Regions from separate parts of the Clostridium sp. CM037 genome, predicted to be linked through region 2. Evidence: predicted binding sites of a transcription regulator. Region 2 holds the regulator's gene; the other holds the start of a gene.
The links. The regulator Rex, encoded in region 2, represses fermentation and respiration genes when NADH is low (regulators of the CRP and FNR family bind a similar motif). The targets are predictions, from matches to a motif close to ATTGTTAANNNNTTAACAAT.
Positions count from the first base shown of each region.

Region 1: ACWJKP_RS18195 (acetyl-CoA C-acetyltransferase) is a predicted target of Rex. The motif match lies at 5,507-5,526, and genes of this name have one in related genera.

Region 1 is NZ_CM143650.1:3,786,688-3,798,258, forward strand. It holds gene ACWJKP_RS18175 (heavy-metal-associated domain-containing protein) at 61-273, opposite strand; gene hydF ([FeFe] hydrogenase H-cluster maturation GTPase HydF) at 819-2,021, opposite strand; gene ACWJKP_RS18185 (polysaccharide deacetylase family protein) at 2,341-3,111, shown strand; gene pssA (CDP-diacylglycerol--serine O-phosphatidyltransferase) at 3,330-3,848, opposite strand; gene ACWJKP_RS18195 (acetyl-CoA C-acetyltransferase) at 4,075-5,253, opposite strand; gene ACWJKP_RS18200 (sigma-54 interaction domain-containing protein) at 5,645-7,357, opposite strand; gene gltS (sodium/glutamate symporter) at 7,566-8,774, opposite strand; gene gltS (sodium/glutamate symporter) at 9,214-10,422, opposite strand; gene ACWJKP_RS18215 (response regulator) at 10,576-11,445, opposite strand; gene ACWJKP_RS18220 (ATP-binding protein) at 11,448-11,571, opposite strand, start outside.
Region 2 is NZ_CM143650.1:3,917,956-3,929,526, forward strand. It holds gene ACWJKP_RS18780 (short-chain-enoyl-CoA hydratase) at 1-723, opposite strand, end outside; gene ACWJKP_RS18785 (redox-sensing transcriptional repressor Rex) at 917-1,555, opposite strand; gene abc-f (ribosomal protection-like ABC-F family protein) at 1,837-3,762, shown strand; gene ACWJKP_RS18795 (M14 family metallopeptidase) at 3,824-5,095, opposite strand; gene ACWJKP_RS18800 (TIGR00366 family protein) at 5,364-6,713, shown strand; gene ACWJKP_RS18805 (TIGR00366 family protein) at 6,886-8,232, shown strand; gene kamE (lysine 5,6-aminomutase subunit beta) at 8,326-9,114, opposite strand; gene kamD (lysine 5,6-aminomutase subunit alpha) at 9,114-10,670, opposite strand; gene kamC (lysine 5,6-aminomutase reactivase ATPase KamC) at 10,672-11,571, opposite strand, start outside.

The DNA.
Region 1 (11,571 bases), 130 kb from region 2:
CATGAAAAAGTAGACAGAAAAAAAGCCTACCAATATTGGCAAACTTTTTATTTTTTTATATTAATCTTCTTCTACCTCAGTAACTTCATATCCTATTTCTTCAATAGCTTCCGTAATGTCATTATCAGTTGTTTCGTCTTCAAATTCTGCTACTGCAAATTTTTCTTCTAAATCTACTTTTAATTTACTAGCACCAATATCAAGTAATGCCTCCTTTACATGGCTTACACAATGTGAGCAACTCATTCCATCAATATATATTTTTTTCTTCATTTAAACTACCCCTTTCTATTGTTAATTCATATTATTATATATGTTACATTCTAAATTATATAATCAATAAGTCAACTTATTTTTTTAAATTCTTTTTATCTACCTGTATTTAATAATAATCCTGAACTAAAATTAATACATACTGTTGCAACCAAAAGTTAAATAGAGCACACCATTAATGGTTAAAATTTCAATTATTATCGGTATATTTAAAGTATTATATCCAAAAATTCAAAATAAATTCTCTTTTATCCCTTATTTTAGCTTTAATTTTGACAGCCTCTTCATTAATTCTAATGTAAGATTATCCAATTCATTTAATACAGGTTCCAAATTTACTAGCCGCTATTCCCACATAACTATATACCTCTTTGACTCTGTGTGCAACACCTTTATTCATTCCCTTTTTTGTCTTTATAGGTATATAAGTACCCATTGAGTATGTCCTACAATTACGTCGCCCTGAACATCTGAAATTGTTGATTTAAATTCAAGTTAAATTACCCCTATATTAATTTTATATAATACTTTTCAAAAAACTTTCTTTAAAAAGAATCTTCTTCAAACGCACTAAGTACTCTATCCAATATACCATTTATATGTGCTATAGCTATACCGAAATTGGTAATAGGTAGTTCCTCTATATTAGCCTTCTTAATCCTTGACATGAATTGCTGCCTATTAACCATACAGGCTCCACAATGAACTATTAGCTTATATCCGCTTAAATCATCTGGAAAACTGCTGCCGGCGCAAATCGTTATATCTAGCTTTCCACCTACCCTTTCCCCAAGCCATATAGGCAGTTTTTCTCGCCCTATATCTCCAACAAGTGGATGATGGGTGCAAGCTTCTGCTATAAGTACCTTATCTCCTGGTTTCAATGTATCTATAGCTTTTGCCCCTTTAACTAAGGTGCGTAAATCTCCTTTATACCTAGCCATAAGTATAGAAAAGGAAGTAAGTGGTACATCTTTTGGTACTATAGAATTGACTTTTTTAAATACCTGCGAATCCGTAATCACCAAATCTGGTTTGTCCTTTAGCGCGGCTAAAATGTCCTCTAGTTCACTATCCTTTACCACTAGTGCCATAACATCATTATCAAGAAGATCTCTTATTACTTGAACCTGTGGTAGTATTAGTCTCCCCTTTGGTGCTTGGATATCTTGTGGTGCTACAACTATTACTCTTGCCTTCGGATTTACTATGTCACCGACAATCGTGCATTTTTCAAAATCCTCTGGCGCATTAGCCATAATTACTTTTTTTAACCCATCAATATTGGTCTTATCTTTAGCGCTAACATTAACAAAAGTTAGATCTATTACCTTTTGAATATCCTTGAGTGATACTTCATTTTTGTCTACTTTATTGATGACTCCAACTACAGGTATTTTTCTTTTTTTTAAATCTTCATACCATGTTTTCTCAAATAATAAATCTTCCTCATTACCGTCAATAACCAAAAGTGCTAGATCAGTTTTGTCCATAACTTCTTTAGTTTTCTTTATTCTAAGTTCTCCGATTACGCCTTCGTCATCAAACCCCGCAGTATCTATAATAACAACAGGACCTATTGGAAGTAGCTCCATTGCCTTATAAACTGGGTCTGTTGTGGTTCCTGCTAAATCAGATACTAATGCAATATCCTGCGACGTAATTGCATTAATCAAACTTGATTTCCCTACATTTCTTTTTCCAAATATAGCTATATGAAGCCTATTAGCATTCGGCGTTTGTTGCATAGTATATCCTCCTCTTATCTTTTATGTTCAAATTTATAATTTAAAAATTTTATCAATTTATTTTTCCATACAAATTAGAAGATTCCAACTTTATCAAACAACATAATTATACAAAATTTGAGTATTGAATGTCAACAATTCATCAGATATGTTCTTGCCCTACTTTAACATAATTATCATCACCTGTGGTGATGATATACTAACTATCTATAAATCCCTATTACACGTTACATAAAAATTTTACATATAAAAATATACTGCTTTAATACATTTTTCTTTGGGTATACTAATTACGACAAAATTAAAGGTGTGTGATAATATGAGTTTTAGAAAAAAAAGTATTTTCCTTGTTTTTGCTACCACTATTATTTGTTTCTTATTATCTAACAGTCCACATATATCCAATATACAGAAAAACAGCCAGGCATTTATACCATGTAGTCCGTCATTAAAATCTGCTGGCGATATTGAAACTTCAAAATTTGTTTATTTAACTTTTGATGATGGTCCTACATACGTTGTTACCGATGCTTTATTAGATGTATTAAAAAAACAAAATGTAAAAGCTACTTTTTTTATAGTAGGAAAAGAAATTGAAGGAAAGGAATCAATTCTTAAGAGAATATATAATGAGGGTCATGGTATAGGTCTTCACACATACAGTCATAATTTTAAAAAAATATATAGAAGTACAGATGAGTTTATTTATGAAATGAAAAAAGATTCCAACAAAATTGAAGAAGTCACTGGCTTTGCTCCTAAGGTTATTAGATTTCCTGGCGGTAGCGCTAAACGCTTAAATGCTTCTAATTTAGAGAAACTTCATAAAAACAATTTTAAAGTATATGATTGGAATGTTAATTTATCTGATGGTATAAACCCTAATTTAAGTGTCTCACAACTTATTAAAAATTCAAAAATAATTAAAGGAAATAAAAATGTAGCCATACTCCTTATGCACTGCAATTTTAATAATAAAAACACTGTAAAAGCTCTACCTGAAATCATAAAATACTATCTAGATTCAGGTTATGAATTTAAGGTTATTACTGAAGATACCCCTGAATATTATTATAAATTTAGAGATTAAATCATCTCCTGCGGAGCTGCACATCTTCGAAGAAGATAAATTGACGACTCCAGAAGGTGATTTATATTCCCACTGAAATTTTATTTTTGCTATAATATGTGCCCCCAATTATATGCGTAGGAAACTCACCTTCTGAAATGTCGTTAAAAAAACCTCACTATAAAGTGAGGTTTTTACTATAATTGCGTTATAAATTTTTTTTCATTATAATTGTTTAACTATTGTTTTTTAAATTTTAATTTGCTTACCATTAAATAAGATAATATAACCATTAAAATCATAGTCGACCCTAAATTTGAAGCTTTGTTAAACATAAATAAAGCATACAGTGCTAAAAATGTGCCTGTAACAGTAATAGGAATTCCTGAAAAAACCCCATCAAAATCCGTAATATTATATTTCGCTAACCTATATGCGCCTGCTACTGGGAAAATTAAAACCATTAAATACCCAATTGACCCAAGCCCTGCGAAATTATAAATATTAAATATTAATATTGAAGGTGCCAAACCAAAAGATACTAAATCGCATAATGAATCTAGTTCTTTACCTAAATCGTTATCCACATTTAAAAACCTAGCTATTTTACCATCATATCTATCAAATATTCCTGCTAAAAGAATAAATACCGCTGCTAATTTATAATTTCCGTCAAAACTCATAAGTATAGATAAAATTCCACAAGACATATTGCTTAAGGTGAACATGTTTGGCACAGCGTTTTTTATTTTAACCATCTATATCACTCCTATCCTTATAATTATACCATATTATTAGCAGTTATTCTTTAGTATTATATAACATTATTATTAAAAGCTTCTTAAATTTTACTTAATCTTCATTTATATCAAAATTTTAAATTAAATCCTTACTTAATTAATATTCTGAATATTAATTAATAATTACTTTATTTTCTATCAACTAAAAAAGGACCAGCATTTTTTTGCTGATCCTTTTTTGCTATTATCTTTGAACGATAATCGCAGTTCCTTGACCGCCACCTATACATAATGTAGCAAGTCCTGTTTTAGAATCTCTTTTTATCATTTCATATATTAATGTAATAAGTATTCTTCCACCTGAAGCTCCTACTGGATGTCCAAGTGCTATAGCCCCACCATTAACATTTACTATTTCTGGATTTAAGCCTAAATCTTTAGCTACAGCTAATGATTGAGATGCAAAAGCTTCGTTAGCTTCTATTAGATCTAAATCAGCTACGGTCATTCCTGCTTTTTGTAATGCTTTTTTACTTGCTGGAACTGGACCATATCCCATTATTTTCGGATCTACTCCACCTGATGCATAAGATTTTATTGTAACTAGAGGTTTAAGTCCTAATTGATCTGCTTTAGCCCTTGACATTACTACAAACATAACTGCACCGTCATTTATTCCTGATGCATTAGCTGCTGTTACAGTACCGTCTTTTTTAAATGCTGGTTTTAATTTTCTTAATTTTTCTATAGTTGAACCAAATTTCGGGAATTCATCTGTATCAAATGTTATTGGGTCACCCTTTCTTTGAGGGATTACCACTGGAACGATTTCGTCTTTGAATTTACCTTCTTTTATAGCTTTTTCAGCTTTTAATTGACTTTTCAAAGCAAATTGATCTTGATCTTCTCTAGTTATGTTCCACTTTTCTGCTATATTTTCTGCTGTAACTCCCATATGATAGTCATTAAACGCATCCCATAGAGCGTCTTTAATCATAGTATCAACTACTTTTCCGTCTCCCATTCTTGCACCCCATCTATTGTTTGGTAGTGCATATGGAGCGTTGCTCATGCTTTCAGTTCCACCTGCTAAAACTACTTCCGCATCTCCACACATTATAAATTGTGCTGCCATGCTTACAGCTCTAAGTCCTGATCCACAAACCTTATTTATTGTAAGTGCTGAAGCCTCATCTGGAATACCTGCATGTATTGATATTTGTCTTGCAACATTCTGTCCAAGTCCTGCTTGTATTACATTACCAACAACAACTTCTTCTACAAGTTCTGGTTTAATTCCTGCTCTTTTTATAGCCTCTTTAGCTGCAACAGTTCCCATTTCTACAGCCGATACTTTTGATAATCCTCCACCAAAAGATCCTATTGCTGTTCTTGCTGCTCCTACAATTACTACTTCTCTCATATTATAACCCTCCATTTATTTATTTTTCTAGTATATTATTACCACATAATAGGAATTTATTATATGTTTTTGTTTTTTTCCTATATGTATATATTACTAGCAATTTCCATGCCAAGTGTACAAACTCTTACAAAGCTTACTATACCAACCTCTGCCAATTTCTTAAAACAAATTATAACTACGACTGTAAACTTAGTTTACAGTAATAATTCCATACACTTACTCATTTTTAGTTTGTTAATATTATAACCTAATTGTTAAAAAAATCACTAAAAGTATTTTCAACGTATTGATACACTTAAGCACATAGTTTTTTTTATAATTTCCATTTATGTCACCACAACTATTTTTTATATAAAAACAACACATGTAACCACAGTTTACATGTGTACTATTGTAGATTGGCTGATTTCATTAAATTATACCTGTTTAATTTCTTATACAAACCAGCTCTACTTAGTCCCAATATTCTTGCAGTTTCTTTTTTATTTCCCCCTGTTTTTTTTATACATTCCATGATAAGGTCTTGTTCAATAGTTTCAACAACATCTTTTAAATAATTATTTTCTAATGAATATTTTTTCACTTTACCATTAATTATCTTCTCTGGCAAATGGCTTGGCATTATAGAAATATCTGTATCAAGCAGGTTTATAGCTCTTTCTATTACATTTTCAAGTTGTCTTATATTGCCCGGCCAGTTATAAGATTTCAAACAATCAATAGCCTCCCTTGAAATGCCCTCCGAGTAGATATTATATTTTTTACATATTTTTACCCTTAATGCATTAGACAATTCATCAATGTCTTCTACTCTTTCTCTTAATGAGGGTAATTTTAAATGCATAACATCCAACCTATAATACAAATCTTCTCTAAACTTTCCATCTTTTATTAACTGTTCTAATGACTTATTAGTTGACGCAATAATTCTTATGTCAACTTTGATAGCATCATTCCCGCCAACCCTCACTAATTCTTTTTCTTGAATAACTCTTAGGAGTTTAACTTGCATATTCATAGGCATATCACCAATTTCATCTAATAAGACTGTCCCGCCATTTGCATGTTCAAACTTACCTTTCTTACCTGATCTTTTAGCACCAGTAAAAGCGCCTTCTTCATAACCAAACATTTCCGACTCAAAAAGCTGTGCTGGAATAGCTCCACAATTAATTTTTATAAAAGGCTTTTGGCATCTTCTACTAGCATTATGAATGGAGTGCGCGAAGAGTTCTTTACCCGTTCCACTTTCACCAGTAATTAAAACGTTTGAATCTATCTTAGCTACTCTTCTGGCGAGTTTCATTACCTCGCGGCTTTTAACACTATTGCCTATAATGTTTTCAAAAGTATATATTGCTTTTTGATCTGTGCTTAATTCATTTTTACAATATTCAGCATCTTTTTGTGAATTGTTTATCTTATTACTTAATATTTTAAAATTGTCTAAATCTTTAAACATTATTTTCCCAATGGCCCCTACAATTTTACCATCTTTCTTTATAGGAACTCTTATAGAAATTATCTTATGGCCATTAGTTTCTTGAATTTCTCCAAACTCTTGTTTACCAGTCTTCGCTATTATATGTAATTTTGTATTTTCTATAACATCAGTTACATGTTTTCCCTCTGGATTTTCGCAATTAATAAATTCTTTATATTCATCGCTCATCATAGTTATTATTCCATTTTGATCTACTACAACTACACATTCTTTTACAGCATTAAAAATTGTATTCAAAATATTTTCGTCTATTCTTCCATTTCTTTGTGAATTCATTAATATCTTATTTTCCGTTTTTTTACTAAATATTTGGAGTGCACCTATGACTTCGCCATTTTGGGTTATTACTTTACGGGTTATAATAAATTTACCCTCTTTTATATTTAATTGTTCTTCTCTATTTTCAATTATACTTAATAATTCACCATAAGGAAATATTTTTAAAATATGTTTCCCTATGCTACTTTCTGCATTAACCTTCAACATTTTTTCAGCAGCATTATTAATGATTTTTATGATGCCTTTCTTATCTATAACAATAACACCTTCATTAATAGTGCATATAACCTGGTTATAATAATCATTAATTGTACCCATTTGTCACCTTCCCTTAAGCTTATAACACAATTATAAAGTCCATAGTTTTTTTTATCAAGATATAATTAAAATAGCGAGATTTTTTCTCTCTATTTATGATTATTAGCTTAATTTTTAACTTACTAAAAAAAGCATGTATTTTAAGTAATACATACTTTTCTTCTGAAATGTCGTTAAAGTATAGAATTTGTAAGATTAAAAGTGTTTATTATTTAATAAAGAAATTCATAAATGTCGTAATGATTCCAACGTTAACAAAATCTACAAATAAACCTCCCACTAATGGTACAACAAAGAATGCACGTTCAGCATGACCATATTTTAATGTCATAGCTTCCATGTTCGCCATTGCATTTGGTGTAGCTCCCATACCAAATCCACACTGTCCACAAGCCATTACCGCTGCGTCATAATCTCTTCCCATAACCTTAAAGGTTACGAAATATGCAAATAACGCCATTAGAACTGTCTGAGCAAATAACATTATTACTAGAGGTAAAGCTAAATCTGCTAATTCCCATAGCTTTAATCCCATTAATGCCATAGATAAGAATAAAGATAATGAAATGCCTCCTATAACATCAATTTCATCTAAATGCACCTTATAAGACTTTGTAGCATCCGCTATATTTCTTAAAACTGCGGCCGCCAACATACCACCTATATATCCTGGAAAAGCAAATCCTGTTTTTTCAAAAAGAGCAGATATAATTGTACCTATTCCCATAGCTAACAAAATCTGAGATGCGGCACTCATAAAATTGTCAGGTATCATTGGTTTTTTAGTGTCTTCATTGGATACTGTTGCATCTTTAGAGTTTTTTGAATTAACCGTTTTCATAGGATATGAAAGATTATTTTTTTCAAGTAATTTTTTACCTATAGGTCCTCCAATCATACTGCCCATAACTAGTCCAAAGGTTGCTGATGCCAATGCTACTGTTGTGGCACCTGCTATACCTTTTGCTTCAAATAATGGACCAAAAGCAGCTGATGTTCCATGTCCACCTACCATAGGGACAGAACCAGTACAAAGACCTATAATTGGACTTAATCCAAATATCTTAGCAAGTGTAACCCCTGTAATATCTTGAAGAATTATAAGTACTGCAGTTATTGCTAAAAAGATTAAAACTTGTTTTCCACCCTTTTTTAATAATTGAAGACTTGCTGTAAACCCAATGGTTGTAAAGAATGCCGTCATAAATACTGCTTGAAGCGTTATATCCATATCAAAAGTCAATATGTTAGTTACTTTTAGTATTAAAGTAAGAAATACAAAAAGTAATCCACCAATAACCGGTGCTGGAATACAATACTTATCTAAAAATGTTAACTTGTTTTTGGTTTTTTGTCCTATAAATAAAACGATAACTGCTAATGCTACTGCTTGAATCATGTCTAATTTTATAACCATTTTTATCCTCCTTGTATTATATCATATTATATTATAGTATATATGATAATTATAATAAGCTTATACAGATAAAAACACAATACTACAAAATACTTCTTTTTAAAAATTAAATTTTCAGACTTTTATGTTTTTTCTTAACCAAGCAATATGCATTAAATAATTATGTCTATAATAATGTAGTATGTCCTATAAAATCCTTTTGATGTATGTGACAGTGTTAAAATATCTAGTGTATATGCTTGTACACCAATTGTTTTTTTACATATAAATTATCCCATAAAAACACTTCCACTATATGTAATCTTATGTTTCATAAGTCTCTGTTATGCTCTTATAATGCAATAAAAAAATAGCGAGATTTTTTCTCGCTATTTTTTACTATTATCTTAGGAATGCTCAAGCAAATAACCCTAGTTACTAAAAGCATTTAGAATCCTTATTATTTACAAAAAAAGTTCATAAACATTGTAATTACTCCAGCGTTACAAAAATCTATAAATAAACTTCCAACTAACGGAACTATAAAAAACGCTCTTGGAGCAATCCCATATTTTGCTGTCATAGCCCCCATGTTTGCCATTGCATTTGGTGTAGCGCCCATACCAAATCCACAATTACCAGAGGCCATTACCGCTGCATCATAATCTCTTCCCATAACATTAAACGTTATGAAATATACAAATAACCCCATTAAAATGGTCTGAGCAAATAACATTACTATTAGAGGTAAAGCCAAATCTGCTAATTGCCATAATTTCAATCCCATTAACGCCATAGATAAGAATAAAGATAATGAAATACCCCCTATGACATCGATTTCATCTATATGGATTCTATATGCATTTGTAGAATCAGATATATTTCTAAGAATTGCAGCTGCAAACATAGCACCAATGTATGGTGGAAAAGTTATCCCTGTTTTTTCTAGAAGTGTTGATATAATTGTACCTAGCCCCATAGCTAATAAAATCTGAGATACAGCTCCCATAAACTTCTCGGGAATTAGATGTTTTACAGTGTCTTCTTTGGTTGTTGCTGCCTCTTCATGCACCTTTGAATTAACCGTTTTCATAGGATATGAAAGATTATTTTTTTCAATTAATTTTTTCCCTATAGGCCCTCCAATAACGCTGCCCATAATTAAGCCAAAGGTTGCTGATGCCATTGCTACCGTGGTAGCACCTACTGCACCTGCTTTTTCAAATATTGGACCAAAGGCACCTGCAGTTCCATGTCCACCTACCATAGGTACTGATGCCGTTGAAAGACCTATAAGTGGATTTAGACCAAACATCTTAGCAAGTGCAACTCCTGTAATATCTTGAAGAACTACAATTACGACGGATAATCCTAAAAAAATAAAAACTCCTTTTCCACCTTTTTTTAGTAATTTAAGACTTGCAGTAAACCCGATAGTTGTAAAGAACGCTGTCATAAATAATTTTTGTAGCGTTATATCCATATCAAAAACCAATATATTACTTACTTTTAGTAGCAATGTGATTATTGCAAAAATCAATCCTCCGATTACTGGTGCTGGTATGCAATACTTTTCTAAAAAAGTCAACTTGTTTTTAATTTTTTGTCCTGTAAATAGAACGATAACTGCCACTGCGACTGCTTGAATCATATCTAATTTAAAATTCATTTCTTGTACCTCCTGATAATGTTTTTGTTATATACTATATATTATAAGCAAATTATACAAATAACTACACAAAACTACGAACTCTTGCACAAATAAATTAACTTTTTATATTATTAGTATTTTTTTGTTATCTATAGGACTATGTTTTGAATACTATGAGCTTAATTTGGTAATAATGCTTTCAATAAATTTTTTTGTATTTATTTTGCCGGGCTCATTTGTATTATTGTTTATATGTCTCATTTCCTGCCTTACTTGCTTGAAGTCAAATAATAATGTGCTATATTCCATAAAAATACTACTACTATAATCATCACAACCGATCTCTGCTATAGTTTTTAAGGCCTTTTGAATAGTTCTCCTAATCCTCTGTTCTAATGCCTTTTTATTTATGTTTACATCTCCATATTCCTCCTGTGCGATTTCACTGTATATTTTTTGTAGCTGATATGTAGATGATGGATTCCTTTTTTTAAAATCTATTATTTTATGTATAATTTTTATTAGCTCATTACTCCCTACAGCACCTGTAATACCTATATCGGCAAAAATATTAGTTATTTGATCATCCAAAAATAATTCCTTTGTTATACTTTTATCATTATTTAAGCTTGATACTGCACTTTTTATAAGTGCTAACGAATTTTCAAGCTCAATATTATGACATATCCCTCTTATAACATTAGTAACTTCTATACTGTTTATAGGTTTACTTATAAAAAAAATTATTCCATTTTCATAGGCTTTTGATACCAATAACTCATCCTCAACTTGAGATATCATAATAAACTTACCATTATACCCTTTCTTCTTAGCATCCTTAATTATTTCAATTCCATCCATTGTAGGTAACAAAAAATCAATAAGCACTATATCCGGGCTATAGAATATAATGTCTTGCGCAGCATCTTCACCACTATCTATTTCACAAATAACTTTTCCAAGGTTATTTTTCTTTATTAAAAGGCCTAGCATTTTTCTAATATTAACATCGTCATCAATAATCAAAAAACTTTTTCCCACAGTTATCCTCCATTCAATGAGTTCTTAGGTATTTTCAATATAAATGTAGTACCCGTCACTCTATCTGATTTTACCTCTATATCTCCTCCTAAGTCTTCAATAATATTTTTCACATGTGAAAGTCCG
Region 2 (11,571 bases):
TTGATCTTCAGTCGCATAACATTCTCCGAATATCTCTGACTCGTATGAAAGCGCTGAATCTATATCTATTTGTATTCCCTTATTGATTGCTGCCTTACAAAAGCTTACAGCAATAGGTGCTTGTCCTGCAATTGTATTTGCTAGTGCTTTAGCTTCTGATAATAAATTTTCTGGATCAACTACTTTATTTACAAGTCCAATTCTTAATGCCTCTTCCGCATTAATAATCTTTGCTGTATAAATTAGTTCTTTAGCCATTCCAAGTCCTACAAGTCTAGGAAGTCTTTGCGTACCTCCAAAGCCAGGAGTTATTCCAAGACCTACCTCAGGTTGTCCAAATTTTGCTTTTGAAGAAGCGATTCTAATATCACAAGCCATAGAAAGTTCGCATCCTCCACCTAGCGCAAAACCGTTTACTGCAGCTATTATAGGTTTTTCTAAAGTTTCTAGTTTTCTGAAAACTTTATTCCCTAGATTTCCAAATTTCCTTCCACCCATAACATTAAGATCTTTCATTTCGGTGATGTCAGCCCCTGCTACGAAAGCTTTCCCTTCTCCTGTTAAGATCACTGCGTAGATTTTATCATCTTCAGCAATTTCATCTATTGCTAAATCTAGCTCTTTTAATGTTTCTGTATTTAATGCATTTAGAGCCTTTGGTCTACTAATTGTAAGTATTGCGACTTTGTCTTCTTTTTGAAGAACAATATTCTTGTATTCCATAACAATCAACTCCTTACGAATTAATCCATTCATTAAATATTTGTTAATAATATAACAAATAAACCTAAATGTAATTGAAGCCCTTCGCCTCAATTACATTATATCTCTTTATAGTAATTATTTCAACAAGAAATATTCATAATCTTTTAAATCAATCTTGTTGATTTCATAAATTTTATAAACTTTGTAAATTTTATGAATATGATTTGTCATTCATTAAACAACTAAGTGTTAGCAAGCTCTCACTTAAATGGACATTCTCCACAATTGTTTCTACAGGTACCTCTAAATCCACAGGTGCAAAATTCCATATACCTTTAACCCCATTTGCTACCATTATGTCACTAACTTTTTGAGCACTAATATGTGGAACACATATTACGCCAATATCTATTGGTGTCGCTTTAAGGAAACGCGCTAATTCATCTAAGTCTATTACTTCAACATCTCTAATTTTTAATCCTATAAGCTTTGGGTTAACATCAAAAATACCCGCCAAGTTAAATGATAGCTTTTCAAAATTAGTATAATTGGCAATAGCTTGCCCGATATTCCCCGCGCCTACTATTACCATCTTATATTCTTTTGAGAGTCCTAGTATTCCACTAATTTCATTCAACAATTCTTTAACATTATATCCGTATCCCTGTTGTCCAAAATCTCCAAAACAATTTAAGTCTTGTCTAATTTGAGATGCTGTAAACCCAATCTTTTCGCCCAATTCTTTCGAGGATATCCTATCTACATCATTTCTTAAAAGTTCTTTTAAATATCTATGGTATTTAGGCAATCTTTTAATAACTGCCATTGATATATTCTTTTTTCTTTCCACAATATACACTCCTCTACGAATATCATAAATTACATACTATCTATACTAACACACTATTATAAATTAAAACTACTTTTGCTATAAATTTAGTAGTTATTGTGAAATTATTACCATTATATATATATATATACTATTATTAAAAATTAATCTATATATATTTCTTTTTTACTACAAAAAATTAAATATAAATAGTACAATAATATATGAAGCAACTTTAATTAATATTTATAACTAATTAAGTTGAATTTTTTTAATACTACATAACAGGGAAGGTGAAAACAATGATAGTTTTAAGTTGCAAGAATATTCACAAAAGTTACGGTATAGATGTTATTTTAGATAAAATAACTTTAAGTATAAATGAAGGTGAAAAGATTGGATTTATTGGTGCTAATGGGGCAGGTAAATCTACGCTTTTTAAAATACTCACATCACAATTGGATTATGATAATGGTGAGCTATTTATAGATAAAAATAAAAAAGTTGGTTATCTATCTCAAAATCTTGAATTAACTTTAAGTAATACTATATATGAAGAAACTCTTTTAGTATTCCACAATCTATTAGGCCTCGAAAAAAGACTTAAAAATCTAGAATCAAAAATGAATGAACCTTATGATACTTCCAAAGAAGAATATAATAATAGAATAATAAAAGAATATACATTAATCTGTGAACTTTACAATAACAGGGGCGGCTACACATATAAAGCTGAAATTAGTAAGGTTCTCAAAGGTCTTGGCTTTATGGAAGAAGATTATAATAAGCCAATAAACATACTAAGTGGAGGTCAAAAGACTAGGGTTGCACTATGCAAATTATTACTTAAAAATCCCGATATTCTTTTATTAGATGAACCTACTAACCACCTAGACTTAGATGCTATAGAATGGTTAGAAGATTATTTGAAATCTTATAAAGGAACTATTTTTATAATATCCCATGATAGATTCTTTTTAGATGCTATTACCAATAAAACTTTTGAACTTACTAACGGTCATGTAGATTCTTATAATGGAAATTATACAAATTTTATTGATTTAAAGAAAAAAAATTATGAAGTTCAATTAAAAGCATACAATTTGCAACGCTCAGAAATAAAAAGGCAAGAGGACATCATAACTAGATATAGATCCTTTAATAGAGAAAAAAGTGTAAGAGCTGCAGAGAGCAGACAAAAATCCTTAGATAAACTCGACCGTGTTGATTCCCCCGACACAGCTCCTAGGGAAACTAAAATCAAATTTGAAACAGAAATTAAAAGCGGAAATGACGTTCTCCATGCAGAAAATTTATCAAAACGATTTGGGGACAATCTTTTGTTTGAGAATTTAAATTTAGATATAAAAAGATCCGAAAAGTTCGCTCTTATTGGTGAAAATGGTCGTGGCAAAACCACTCTTTTAAATATTATAATGGATAAAATTTCAAGTGATACAGGTATAAAAATATTGGGCAAAAATATTTTTGTAGGATATTATGACCAAGAACAATCAAATTTGAATCCAGAAAAAACTATAATAGATGAGGTTTGGGATGAATTTCCTAAACTTACTACCACAGAAGTACGTACTGCATTAGCTGCATTTTTATTCATAGGAGAAGATGTATTTAAAAGTATATCCACATTGAGTGGTGGTGAAAGATGTAGAATTAATCTTCTAAAAATAATGCTATCAAAATCTAACTTTTTACTATTAGATGAGCCAACAAATCACTTAGATATTATGTCTCGTGAAGCTTTAGAAGACTCGATACTTGGATATGACGGTACTGTTCTTGTAATATCTCATGATAGGTATTTCTTAAACAAGGTAATTACTAAAATACTTGAATTAAAACAAGATGGTCTTAAAGAGTATTTAGGTAATTATACTTATTATATAGAAAAAAAGAAAAACCCTCTAAGGTTCCAAGTAGAAGAAGCATACGACGGCATGTCAAAAACTCAAATTAATCTTGATAAAAGAAAGAAGAGAGATGAACAAAAACTAGAAAAACAAAAGAAAATCGATTTAAAAGACCTAGAAGATAAAATTACCTTATCGGAACAGCGATTAGAAAAATTAAATAGTGATCTTTGCCTTGAAGAGATTTATTCAAGTCCTAGTCGGAGTGTTGAGACAAATAATCAAATTTCTAGTATTAAAACCGAACTTGAAACTCTTTATGCAAACTGGGAAGACTTTATATCGGAAGTGGACTAAAATTAAGGCTCTTAGCACACAATCAAACATTTGTGGTCTAAGAGCTTTTTCTTTTAGATACCTAAATTAATGCCCCTTCTAATAAAACTTTAATATTGTCCTTATAAATTTTATTAAACTGACTTATTGGCAGAGGATTTTTTCCAATTCCGACCTCAATGGTATAACCCGGCCTTCTATATTTTTCTATAAACCAATCCTTATATCCTGCATAGCTTGTGATTCCATAGGTTTCTGCTAATTCATAACCACTTAAAGAGGAAAATATCTCTCCTATTTTTCTAGCCTCAGCACTTGCCAAATTTTGAAAATCCCAGTATATTACTTCCCCTTGGGTGTGATACGCTATTACCAATCTAAACCCATGTTTTCTTGTAAAATCTGCTACCGCTTTAGACTCTGATTCTGATTCTGGCGCAGTACCTGAATATCTTGTAGGGCCCGGTCCATATACGCCATAACTTTTTTCCGCGTCCTTTGATTTTTGCCACATAGCATCATAGTTATGATTAAGGTCTACACCGCGAATATTAGCACTCCATGTTTTAGAAAAATCAGAACTCCCATTATTCCACTTAATTAAATCATTGTAGTATGGGTTACTCCTCTCTAGGCCATTAAGCACTAAGTCAATCCCATCTGGATTTACCATAGGCATAATGTATATAGTACTTTTATTCCAGATATCTAAGGCACTATACCCTTCTATATTTTCACCTGTTGCATAGGCTTTAGAAAAGTTTTCAATAAACTTCATCAAAAGCACAGTAGTTATCCATTCAATAGCATGATGAGATCCATTATAAAAAACTTTATTGGGTCCATTACCGAGTTTCACATAATAAAGTTCTTTTCCAAGCTCACTCTTGCCGCCACTAGCCACTTCAATAAATGGGTATCTAGCCTTTAGCCCTTCTAAATCTTTTTTCATAATATCATAAGTGTAATCAATATTTGTATAAACTACATCTAATGAATATGGAACTATGATCACCTCTCCAACTTGCAAGTTGTTAGGATTTATTTGAGGATTTGCAGTAATTATACTTTCTACGGTCACAAAGTACTTACTTGCTATAAGGTATATTGTATCACCCGGTCTAATTCTATAAGTATCATAACCCATTAAAAATCTATTCATAAGTTTATAAGTATCATCATTTACTGTGCCTGTAGGTGATAAGCCAAAATATCTTTGAAACATCAATACTGCCTGTGCCGTTTTATTTCCGTAAATTCCGTCTATTCCTCCCACATCATAGCCTAATTTATTAAGTAGTGCTTGTATTTCCATTACCGATGTTCCTCTTGAGCCTATTTTTAGGGTTTGCAACTTTTACCCTCCTAAATTTTTCTATAATACTATTATATGAATTTTTATAAAAATGTTGCAGGTTTTAACGAATAAAATACCACACCTATTTTTTTGCCTCCTCCTTTGTATACAAATTTTCACTCATAAAAATATATTTCTCCTTTTTTGACTTATTATATGATGTCATGTATAATTTTGTCATACATATTAATATTTATTCACAAAAAATCATAAATATGTTTTCTTGTATAGATTAATTTCACATAATAAAATAGGAGGAATAATAATGTTTAAAAAATTTACAAATGGTTGTGTTAATCTTGTCCAAAAGTATTTACCAGACCCATTCATATTTGCTGTAATCCTTACCTTTCTAGTATTAATTTTAGGGATGGTGCTTACTGGTCAAGGACCATTAGCTATGACTATTCACTGGAGTAAGGGTTTGTGGACGCTCCTCGCTTTTTCAATGCAAATGGCGCTAGTATTAGTTACAGGTCATGCGCTTGCCAATGCACCATCTTTTAAAAAGGGTCTTAAAATTCTTGCAAAAATCCCTAAATCACCAAGTCAAGCAATTATTCTTGTTACAATTATTTCTACTATAGCTTGCTGGATTAACTGGGGCTTTGGTCTAGTTATCGGAGCTATTTTTGCTAAGGAATTAGCTAAAGAAGTTAAAGGCGTAGATTATAGGCTTTTAATAGCTTCTGCTTATTCAGGCTTTTTAGTATGGCATGCCGGTCTTTCTGGTTCTATACCACTAGTAGTTGCTACAGGTGGTCCTGAGGTAGTAAAAGCTACTGCAGGTGTTGTTACTTCACCTATACCAACCAGCGCTACATTGTTTTCAGGTTATAATCTAATTATATTAGCTATACTTTTAGTAACCTTGCCTCTTATAAACAAAGCTATGCATCCTGACACTGAACATACTATTACTATAGATCCAAAGCTTTTGGTGGAGGAACCAATGATTATAATAGCTAAAGAAAAAATGACTCCCGCTGATAAACTTGAGAATAGCTCTATTATCTCAATGTTATTAGTAATTATGGGCTTTAGTTATATTATTTATTATTTTGTTAAAGGTGGTAGTCTTGATTTAAATATTGTTAATGCTATCTTCTTGTTCCTAGGAATTGCTCTTCATGGAACTCCTATAAGGTTTGTTAACGCAATTACATCCGCTGCTAAAGGAACTGCTGGAATTATACTTCAATTCCCATTCTACGCGGGTATTATGGGTATGATGATTGGTACAAGTGCTAGTGGAATTTCTCTCGCAGGAGTTATGTCTACTTCTTTTGTTAGTATATCTAATCAACATACCTTCCCTCTATTCACTTTCCTAAGCGCAGGACTTGTTAACTTCTTTGTACCATCTGGTGGTGGACAATGGGCTGTTCAAGCTCCCATTATGATGCCCGCTGGTGCAGCTTTAGGTGTGCCTGCTGCAAAAACTGCTATGGCTATTTCATGGGGAGATGCATGGACTAACATGATTCAACCTTTCTGGGCATTACCCGCTCTTGGAATTGCCGGTCTCGGTGCTAAGGACGTAATGGGCTTTTGTATAATCGACTTATTATACTCAGGTGTTATTATTGGACTAGGGCTAATGTTTATATCATAATAGCTAAGGGACTGTCTCAAACTGATTAAAAGTTATTTTAAGTTTATATCGATACCTGTAGATCGGACACTTTGATAAAAGCGTCTGATCTACAGGTACTTTTTTTGCATAATATAGAATATTATTATATAGGAGCACCTTAAATTTATATAGTTAATAAGGAGGAATCAAAATGTTCAAAAGATTTACAAATGGTTGTGTTAATCTTGTCCAAAAATATTTACCAGACCCATTCATATTTGCTGTACTTTTAACATTCTTTGTATTAATTTTAGGCATAGTTCTTACTGGACAAAGTCCTTTGGCTATGACTATTCACTGGAGCAAAGGTTTGTGGACATTACTTGCTTTTTCAATGCAAATGGCATTGGTATTAGTTACAGGCCATGCTCTCGCCAATGCACCATCTTTTAAAAAAGGTCTTAAGACCCTTGCAAAAATACCTAAATCACCGAGTCAAGCAATTATTTTGGTTACACTTATTTCTACTATAGCTTGTTGGATTAACTGGGGCTTTGGTTTAGTTATTGGGGCTATTTTCGCTAAGGAATTAGCTAAAGAAGTTAAAGGGGTAGATTATAGGCTTTTAATAGCTTCTGCTTATTCAGGCTTTTTAGTATGGCACGCTGGCCTTTCTGGTTCTATCCCACTAGTAGTTGCTTCGGGTGGTCCTGAAGTTGTAAAAGCTACTGCGGGCGTTATTACTTCCCCTATACCAACTAGTGCAACATTGTTTTCAGGTTACAATTTAATTATATTAGCTGTACTATTAATAACATTGCCTCTTATAAACAAAGCTATGCATCCTGACACGGATCATACTGTTACTATAGATACAAAACTTTTGGTTGAGGAACCAGTAGTTATAATAGCTAAAGAAGCAATGACTCCTGCTGATAAACTTGAAAACAGCACTCTTATCTCAATGTTATTAGCAATTATGGGCTTTAGTTATATTGTTTACTATTTTGTTAAAGGTGGTAGCCTCGATCTAAACATAGTTAATGCCATTTTCTTGTTCCTAGGAGTTGCTCTTCATGGAACTCCTAGAAGATTTGTTAATGCAATTACAGACGCCGCCAAAGGCGCTGCTGGAATTATACTTCAATTCCCATTCTATGCAGGTATTATGGGAATGATGGTAGGTACAAGTGCTGCTGGAATTTCTCTTGCAGGTGTTATGTCTACTTCTTTCGTTAGTATATCTAATCAACATACCTTTCCACTATTCACCTTTTTAAGTGCAGGACTTGTTAACTTCTTTATACCATCTGGCGGTGGTCAATGGGCTGTTCAAGCTCCTATTATGATGCCCGCTGGTGCAGCTTTAGGCGTACCTGCTGCGAAAACTGCTATGGCTATTGCTTGGGGAGATGCATGGACTAATATGATTCAACCTTTTTGGGCATTACCTGCTCTTGGAATTGCTGGACTTAACGCTAAGGACGTAATGGGTTTTTGTGTAATTGACTTATTATACTCAGGTATTATTATTGGGTTAGGATTATTCCTTTTCTAGGAAGTTTTTATTATAACAATTAAGGGGGTACAGCTTTAAATGATTTAATAAATCATTTAAAGCTGTACCCCCTATTTTTTCAATATAAATTTATTAAATTAAACCTCTCTCAACCATTTCCGTAACAGCAAAACTTGCTACGTCTCCAGCAAATTTTCCCGGTCCAAAACCTGCATCGTATCCAAGTTCTTTCGCAAGTTCGTGTGTTATTCTTGGGCCTCCACAAATTAATATAACTTTATCTCTAATTCCTTCTGCTTCTAATAATTCTACTAGATTTGTAAGGTTTCCGATGTGTACATCCTTTTGAGTTACTGTTTGAGAAACTAGAAGAACATCAGCCTTAAGTTCTATAGCTTTTTTGATAAATTCTTCATTTTCAACTTGGCTTCCTAAGTTTAAAGCTTCTATCATAGGGTATCTCTCAAGACCATAGTGTCCTGCAAAACCCTTCATGTTCATTACAGCATCTATACCAACTGTATGGGCATCTGTTCCTGTACTAGCTCCAATTATTACAACGTCACGTTTAATATTTTCTTTTATATATTCTCCAATTTCTTTCATATCCATTGTTTCTACTTCTACAGTTTGAACATGAATTTCTTCATAGTTTACAGTATGCGATAATGAACCATAAATAACATAAAAAGAAAATTCTTTATCTAAAGATGCATGATGAGCACAGTTTGGATTTTCAAGTCCCATAGATTTAGCAAGTTGAAGTGCTGCCTCTACTCCTCTTTCATTATCTTCTACTGGAAGTGTAAAGCTCACTTGAACCTTACCATCATTCATAGTATCTCCATAGGGTTTAATCTTTGTTAAATCCAAATTTTGATCATACTCTTTAACTTCTAATGAATATTGTCCTTCACTCATTATTTATTTCCCCCTAACATTAAATCTATAAATGGGTTAAAGTAAGCTTTTTCTTTTTCTACAACTCCTGCAAGTCCTTTTCCACCAGTATAAGGTCTCTTAATTCCTGCAAATTTTCCTTGCTGTATTGTACTGAATAAACCTTCTTTTTCAATTTCTCCAATTAAATCTGCTGCCTTATTTAATACTTCATCAACTCTTGTTTCCACCATGCCACCTTTTTTGAAGGTGATTTCTGATCCTAAATCCTTCATAGTTCTAAATATATATTGAGCATTGTCTATTGATAACGCTCTATCTGACATAAATGGAGTGTGTATTGCTTCTGTAAGCATTCCAAGAAGATGTAATTTTTGTCCTGTCATAATAGTAACCATGTTAAATAATGCATCTTGTACTTGTCCTTTAAATATATCCCCAGTCTTAAACTTAGTTGGAGGCATATATTTTAGTGGTGCTCTTGGGAAGATTTCTCTTGCCATTTGTGCTTGTGCTAATTCAAATACAAATCCATTTTCAACATCTGGACTTATTTCAAACGCATGGCCAAGTCCCATTTGTTCTTCTGGAATTCCAGCAACTAATGCAAATTGTTCATTTATAAATTGTGAAGCAAGCACAGTATGAGCTTCTTCTACTGCATCTGCAGTAGTTAAATAATTATCTTCTCCAGTGTTTATAATAACTCCAGCAAATCCGTTTATTACTCTTGAGAAATATTGGTCAACTATAGTTCTTTGCATGTTGATATCGCGGAAAAGTATTCCGTATAGAGCGTCATTGAGCATTACGTCTAATCTTTCTATCGCTCCCATAGCAGCTATTTCAGGCATACATAATCCAGAGCAGTAATTACAAAGTCTTATATATCTTCCCATCCCTTCTCCAACTTCATCAAGGGCTGCTCTCATAAGTCTGAAGTTTTCTTGTGTTGCAAGAGTTCCTCCAGTACCTTCTGTTGTAGCTCCGTATGGAACGAAGTCAAGTAAGCTTTGTCCTGTACTTCTTATTACGGCTATTACATCTGCACCTTGCTTTGCAGCTGCTTTTGCTTGGATTATATCTTCATAAATATTACCTGTAGCTACTATTACATAAAGGTATGGGCCACTCTTATCGCCAAATTTTTCAAGGTATGATTCTCTTTTACCTCTATTTTCTTTGATTTTAGCAACCATTTCTTTAGCTACTTTATCTACAGCCATTTTTATTTCGAATTCTTCGTGCATAGGAATTCTAGTTAAATCTATTTCACCTTTTGCTACTTTCTCAGCAACTTCTTGTGGTGAAAGACCAGTTTCAACCATAGCATTTCCTATAAACATCGAAGCACCAAGTGCTAATCCATTACCATTTTTAATATTGTCTACTACTACATTCGGAATTGGTACTCCAACTTCATCTACCCCATCAATACCTAAAAGTCTACACACAGTTCTTTCTACTGTTACTGTAGTATGTACGTCAATAAATTCTTGAGTATCTTTTGCTATATTTTTAGCTGATTGTCTAGCTTTTTCAACAACATCCCAATTCATATTTAATTTGCTTTCCATATTATTCCTCCTCATTATAAAACCCTTTTGCTATATCCACTATTTCCTTTTCAAGGCCTAGTAATATCGCTATATTAAGTGCATCTTTTGGTACTTCATTTTCTTTTGAAACCTTCTCTAGCTTATAATTCATATGTTGTTGTATTATTTCAACGGAATGAGTTTTATTTAAATCTATCTTATACTTTAACGCATCAAAGTCTACATTTTTAAGTCCCATTACTTGATAATGTTCCATATTATCCTCAACTACTCCGTCGTAATGAGTTGAAATTAAGCTTATTGATTGAAATTTAGTTAAGTATTTAGAAAGAGATTTCATAAGATAGTATCCTTCTTTTGGATTAGTACCTCTTGCAAACTCATCTAGAGCTATAAATCCATTTCCTATTTTTGCAGACTCTACCACTTCTTTTAACTTTATTATTTCTGCACCAAATGTACTTAAGCCTTTGGATATGGACTGCATATCATCTGAAACAAAATGAATAAAATTAAGAATTGGAAATTGTGCTTTTTTTGCAAATACAAAAAAACCCATTTGTCCAAGCAGTAAATTCAGAACAATAGTCTTAAGGGTAACACTTTTACCCCCCATATTAGCACCAGTTATAATAGTTGTACCACCAATTAGATCTATAGTAACTGGGGTAAATACCTTTTTACCTTTTTCTAATATTTCTTTGATTTCAGGATTAAAGCCTTCATCAAGATTAATCCTCATTTCTTCACAAATTTTTGGCCGAGAACCATTATAATCTATGGATAAATTCGCTTTGGCAATCAAAAAGTCTAATCTACCTATAGCTTTTATATTTTGGTTTATAATCTCAGTTCCTTTAGAAATCTGTAGTGTTAACTCTTTTCTAATCCTTAGTTCTTCCTCTTCCTCTTCTATAAC